Regions from separate parts of the Marinomonas foliarum genome, predicted to be linked through region 2. Evidence: predicted binding sites of a transcription regulator. Region 2 holds the regulator's gene; the other holds the start of a gene.
What was found. Region 2 encodes PhoB, which activates phosphate uptake and scavenging genes when phosphate is short. Its sites were predicted from a motif close to TGTCATANNNNTGTCANA; they were not measured.
Positions count from the first base shown of each region.

Region 1: the regulator PhoB is predicted to act here: its motif matches at 1,910-1,927, upstream of JSY38_RS07760 (bifunctional 2',3'-cyclic-nucleotide 2'-phosphodiesterase/3'-nucleotidase).

Region 1 is NZ_CP070273.1:1,669,992-1,673,182, forward strand. Features, by position in the region: gene JSY38_RS07760 (bifunctional 2',3'-cyclic-nucleotide 2'-phosphodiesterase/3'-nucleotidase) at 1-1,821, opposite strand, end outside; gene JSY38_RS07765 (zinc metallopeptidase) at 2,155-2,832, opposite strand; gene JSY38_RS07770 (DNA-J related domain-containing protein) at 2,946-3,191, shown strand, end outside.
Region 2 is NZ_CP070273.1:1,915,869-1,919,059, forward strand. Features, by position in the region: gene JSY38_RS08875 (chorismate--pyruvate lyase family protein) at 1-426, shown strand, start outside; gene ubiA (4-hydroxybenzoate octaprenyltransferase) at 423-1,277, shown strand; gene phoB (phosphate regulon transcriptional regulator PhoB) at 1,362-2,057, shown strand; gene phoR (phosphate regulon sensor histidine kinase PhoR) at 2,054-3,191, shown strand, end outside.

The sequences.
Region 1 (3,191 bases), 250 kb from region 2:
GAAACTCGCAAACGTCCAGTTACCGTCGGCCGCTGGATTTATGGTTGTCTGGCTCAATAAGTAATTTGCCACCACATCGCGGTTCTTATCTGGCGCATCAATAACAATGGTCTCGCCATTAAGGTTAGGGAAATGGCCACCACCGCCCGCACGATAATTGTTGGTTGCCACCAAGAACTCATCTTTCATTCTTAACGGTTCACCGTTAAACATCGCCTTGGTAATGCGATGTGCGTCTTTATTAACCACCTCACCGTCCGCATTGTAACGAGCAGGCTGGGTGACATCGATCTTGTACGAGATACCGTCGATTACATCAAAGTTATAAGTTGGGAAAGATTGATTTACCAGTTCTTGTGACTTAGCAGAGCTAGCATCGATTTGATTAAACTGGCCGGCAGCCGCTTCTAACCATTCCACCACTTGCGCACCGGTCAATTTCACGACTTTTAGGTCATTCGGATAAATGTACAAATCACTGACATTTTTCAGGGCGATATCGCCTTTTGGTACATCCGTGTAATAATCTGGACCACCACGACCGCCGGCTTTAAATGGCGCGGCAGCAGATAAGATAGGCAAGCCTTCATAAGACGTACCACGAACAATATTTTCCACATACCAAATCTGCGCATTGTTGACTATCTGGATGGATGGGTCATCTTGCACCAACGCAAAAAAACTATTGATGTCAGCCGTGGATTCGCCCACTTTGCGACGCATATAGGCTAGTGTGCCTTCATGCTCCGTTTCAATCGCCTTATTCACTGCCGCATCCGCTTCGACTAATGGCACAGTCTTACGGCCTTCACGACGAGCAATGGCACGAACTTCTGCTTTGCCATCGGCGACTTTCCAACCATTGCCAGCAGGCTCAAGCGTCAGATCAATCACCCCAAGGTGAGAACCCCAAAAGCCGGGCATAGTTGCAGGTTTACCAAATACCGTGCCTTTTTCGCCATCCACACCTTCAAAGGCGGCTAATGCCTTGTCGCCAGGGAATATTCGATGCGAGTGACCAAACAAAATCGCATCAATGCCATCGACTTTTGCAAGATGATAAGACGCGTTTTCTTCGCCTTTCATATAAGGGGAATTCATCATGCCACTGTGCGGAATCGCGATAATCACATCCGCGCCTTTGGCTTTCATTTCAGGAATGTATTTGTTGGCGGTTTCGATAATGTCTTTGGCGATGACTTTATGGGTTAAATTGTCTTTATCCCACGTCATAATTTGTGGTGGCACAAAGCCAATGTAACCTACTTTGACCGTTTGTTCTTTGCCGTCAGAATCGACGAAGGTTTTGTCTTGAATCAGATAAGGCTGGAAATACGGCTGATCGTTAGATGCATCGTTGTCACCGTCGTCTACATACACATTCGAGTTAACATAAGGGAAATTAGCGCCACTTAAACTTTTCATTAAAAAGTCTAAGCCATAGTTAAATTCGTGGTTACCGATATTACCCACATCGTAATCCAACAGGTTCATTGCTTTAAACGCCGGGTGCGTTTCACCGAAGCGCAATACACGGCCTTTCGCCACATAATCACCCAATGGTGTGCCCTGCAATAAGTCACCGTTATCCACCAATACAGAGTTCGTTACTTCTGCACGTGCGGCTTTGATCAAGGTCGCCACACGAGACAACCCGACCGCATCACTTTGCTTATCGCCGTAGTAATCGTAATCCACTAAGTTCATGTGAATATCCGTAGTTTCCATGACTCGCAAGTCAATAGTCGAAGCCTGCGCCATCGCAGCAAACAGCAAAGAAGAGGCGAACATAGTCGCGCCCTTAGGAACAAAAAACGTCATGAAAATACTCCATTCACAAAGATCTTTCTGATTAAAAAATACTAACCAAAAAGTCAGTTTTTATAGTAAGACGATTTTATGCGAACTTCATGCCTTTTTTGTGACAGGTCTTGAAAGATTGTTTTTCAAAAAATTCGAGTCTTGTGATGAAGAGATCTGTCGGCCTGAAGGCGCGACTTACACCAACACGTCGGATGACGGTCGTGCCTTCCTCATCCAACCTACAAGGCTTAACGCATCCATACAATGAGAACCAAACGGCGTTTTGATGAGGTAGGCGATAGTTTCGAAGAGAAACGCCGTTTGGTTCGAGTCATGTGGAAACACAAAGCACTAGCGTTTAAACCAGCGCCACACAAATAGCACTTTAATCAAAGCAGCAGCGACATAGGTCATGGCGCAGGCGGTGAGGATTTTCTTCACTTTGGGTAGGTCTTCCTGTGGGATGTAGTTGCCTTCTCTTAAAATGGGAAGTGCTTTATTAAAGCTGGCGTCCCATTCTTCTGGCAGTATCGCTAGCTGCACGATGACCGCTAATAATCCGGATAAACCAACAACCAAAGCATGCAAAGGCACAGCGTAGGGAATATGTAGCAGCAAGCTCAAGGCGGGCCAACCAATTAATAACCCAGCGGTAATACGACGAGCAAAATGCGCCAAGGGCAAATAGCGCGTGCTTAGATGAGAGATCTTTTGCTTCTTCTCGTGGGCGATGGCATGCCCTACTTCGTGAGCCGCCACAGCAACGGCAGTTAAAGAGCGCCCATTAAACACGCTAGGGCTGAGACGAACGATATGTTGTCCAAAATCAAAATGGTCGTGGCCTTCTTGTGTGGTCTCAATGTTAACCTCGTTTAATTCAAAGCGTTTTACCAAGTGCGTCGCCAGTTCTCCACCTGTTCCAGGTAAGTCCTCACGGTCCGTTGCATAACGTTTCAAGGTAAATTTCACCCATGCGCTTGGCCCAACGATCAATGTTATAACGCCCAGTATTACTATAATCCACAACATAGTTTTGTCTTTTTCAATATCCCGTTATTAAAAAATACCCGTCGCAACTTTGACCCTTTTTAGGTTCGTAACATACACTGTAATGAATTAATGCCTAAGCAGACGAGACAGATATGAAAAACCCTTTAGTCGGCCCTATCCTCGAAATCCTACGACTTCACCCTGATGGTATCAGTGAATTCGATATTCTTAAGACACTAAAAGAGCAATTACCCGAATTCAGTCAGCTCGCCGACGATATGAACCTACAACTTTTCCGCCAGCATTTTCTAATCATGAATGCCTTGTATCAGCTGCAAAGCAGTTTATGGCAAGAAGAGAATCTCCTGCTAAATATTAGCGCATTACGTATTAACCTA
Region 2 (3,191 bases):
CACTGCGTGGGAACATTAATTGTAGAAGTCCTCGAAGACGCCTGGGGAATTCCAACAGCAAGGGAACGAAAGCGCCTGAAGCTAGGACCAAGAGACGCAGCACGCATTCGTACTGTGCTACTCAAGGTCGATGGACAAGCCGTTATTTATGCTCGCTCGGTTATTCCTGCGAAGTCCTTGAAGGGACATTGGCGCCAAGTAAAACAATTACAAAACAAGCCATTAGGCGGCTATTTGTTCCAGCACAGAGCTCTCAAGCGAAGCGGTATCGAAGTCACACAATTACCAAAGCACATGTTCCCAAACCGACCTAATTCAGTGTGGGCACGGCGTTCTGTATTCCACCAATTTGGCCCGGGGATATTGGTTAATGAAGCTTTTTTTGATGAAATACACCAGCTAAAATCACCGTTTGGAATAGTATGAACAAGCTTAAAGACTACGCAGAATTAACACGATTCAACCGCCCTATTGGCTCTTTTTTACTAATGTGGCCAACATTATGGGCTTTATGGCTGGCGGCCGACGGCATGCCGCAATGGCATCTAGTGATTATTTTTGTCCTAGGTGTTTTTAGTATGCGTTCAGCGGGTTGCGTCATTAATGACTACGCTGATAGAAAAGTCGACGGCCATGTTGAACGAACTAAGAACCGCCCTCTACCGTCGGGTCGAGTGTCTGAAAAAGAAGCACTTCTCCTCTTTTGCGCTTTGTCTATTTTGAGTTTCATCTTGGTACTCTTTACAGACCTAAGAACGATTCTATTGTCGTTTGCTGGCTTGGGCCTTGCAGCTCTGTATCCGTTTATGAAGCGATACACGCATCTGCCGCAGTTGTTTCTTGGTTTGGCCTTTTCTTGGGCGATTCCTATGGCTTACAGCGCACAGGGAGGAGATTTGGCAGACCCTGAGCTATGGATGTTGTTTGTCGCCAACTGTTTTTGGACAATAGCCTACGACACCTATTATGCGATGACAGACCGTCCCGACGACCTAAAAGTCGGTATTAAATCGACAGCAATCTTATTTGGTCGCTATGATTTATTTGTTATTGTTTGCCTACAGGGGCTAACCTTATCTTTATTGACTTGGATTGGCCTACTCGCTGGACTACATTGGTTATACTTTGTGTCACTTGTTGTCTGTGTTGGTTTGTTTTATCAACAATTTAAACAAGCAAAAGAGCGCGATAGACAAGCTTGCTTTCGTTCTTTTTTAGACAACAACCGCATTGGGTACTGTGTCTTTATTGGCCTAGTACTAAGCTATTTTGTGTAATATGTGGCAAAGTTGTGACAATGTAATCGAATTGTCACAATTGGTCGCTTTAATGAAACCGTTCCTGAGATGAGGATGAATCCTGTGACCGGTAAAAAAGTATTAATTATTGATGACGAATCTTCCATACGCGAAATGATAGCCATAGCCCTTGAAATGGCGGGTTACGAGTATTTGGAAGCAGAAAATATCCAGCAAGCCCATGAAATCATTGTAGATCATCGACCAGACCTAGTGCTTGTCGATTGGATGATGCCAGGGGGCAGTGGCATTGAGCTGACACGTCGCTTGAAAAAAGACACGACGACGGCGGAAATTCCCGTCATTATTTTGACAGCGAAAAGTGAAGAAGATAATAAAATACAGGGCCTAGAAGTCGGTGCTGATGATTATATTACGAAACCTTTTTCACCAAGAGAGTTAGTTGCACGCCTAAAAGCCGTATTGCGTCGCGCAACACCACAAGGTGTTGATGAGCCTATTGAAATCGAAGGCCTAACGCTTGACCCAATCAGCCAACGCGTCACCATTGGTAGCCGTCCTTTGGAAATGGGGCCAACAGAATACCGTTTGCTCAAGTTCTTAATGACCCACCAAGAGCGCGCATACTCTAGAGCACAATTATTAGATCAAGTATGGGGCGGTAACGTTTACGTTGAAGAGCGTACAGTAGACGTTCACATTCGTCGCTTACGCAAAGCCATTGGCAGTACTCATGATTTCTTGATACAAACTGTACGAGGAACAGGTTACCGCTTTTCAGCAAAAAGGTCCGTATGAAAACCATTTGGCGAAACACCATTCTGAGTTGGCTAGCAGGGTTAGTTGCCTGTGTTGTCATCGGCCTAATCGTTGGGCAATTATTAGGTGTTTTGCTGCTGTATGTTTTGGGCTCTTTGTATTGGCAACTTTATCAGCTTTATCAGTTTCATAATTGGTTACGCTATTCGGGACGCGCAGCACCCCCAGAAGCCAGTGGTATTTGGGGTGACGTCTTTGACGCTGTCTATCGCCTACAGAAAAAGCAGCGCAAGTCTAAGCGCCGAATGCGCCAAGCCTTAACACGTATTGAAAGCTCGACCACCGCCTTGAAAGAAGGCGTGATCATGGCGGACAATCAAGGTAATTTAGAGTGGTGGAACAATTCCGCAGGGCATTTCCTTGGCTTAATTCGTCACACAGACCGTGGCCAAATCATAACCAACATCGTCCGCAACCCAGACTTCTTCCGTTACTTTAGTCAAAAGCGTTTTGGGGAACCTTTAATCATTAAGTCTCCCGCCAAAGACGGTGTCTATTTAGAAATTCAAACCACTTTATATGACAAAAATGACCACTTGATTTTTGTTCGTGATGTCACACGTTTGCACTTATTAGAGCAGATGCGCAAAGACTTTGTCGCCAATGCATCTCATGAATTAAAAACCCCACTTACCGTAATTAAAGGGTATTTAGAAACTCTCGACATGTTTCGAGACAGCTTACCTAGCAGTATGCAAAAAGGCATCGTCAATATGTCTGAGCAGTCTGAACGAATGGAACAGCTTATCGAAGATCTCTTGTTGCTTTCGCGTTTAGAAAGCAACGACAAACGTGAAGAAAATCAGTGGCATAAAATATCCAACATCATAAACTCCATCACTAATGCGATGGGACCAATCCTCAAAGATTCACACTCACTGTCTTTGCATATTCCAGAAGAGGCGCATTTATATGGCTCCTATAAAGAGCTTTACAGTGCGTTTTCGAACCTAATCGTCAACGCCATCAAGTATTCACCAGATGGTGGCGCCATTACAGTAAAGTGGGAATCAAGCGAATTTAACGGCGTGTTCTCGGTACAAGATAGTGGAATCGGGATTGACCCTCGATATATACCTAGACTCACAGAGCGTTTTTTCAGAGTGGACAAAG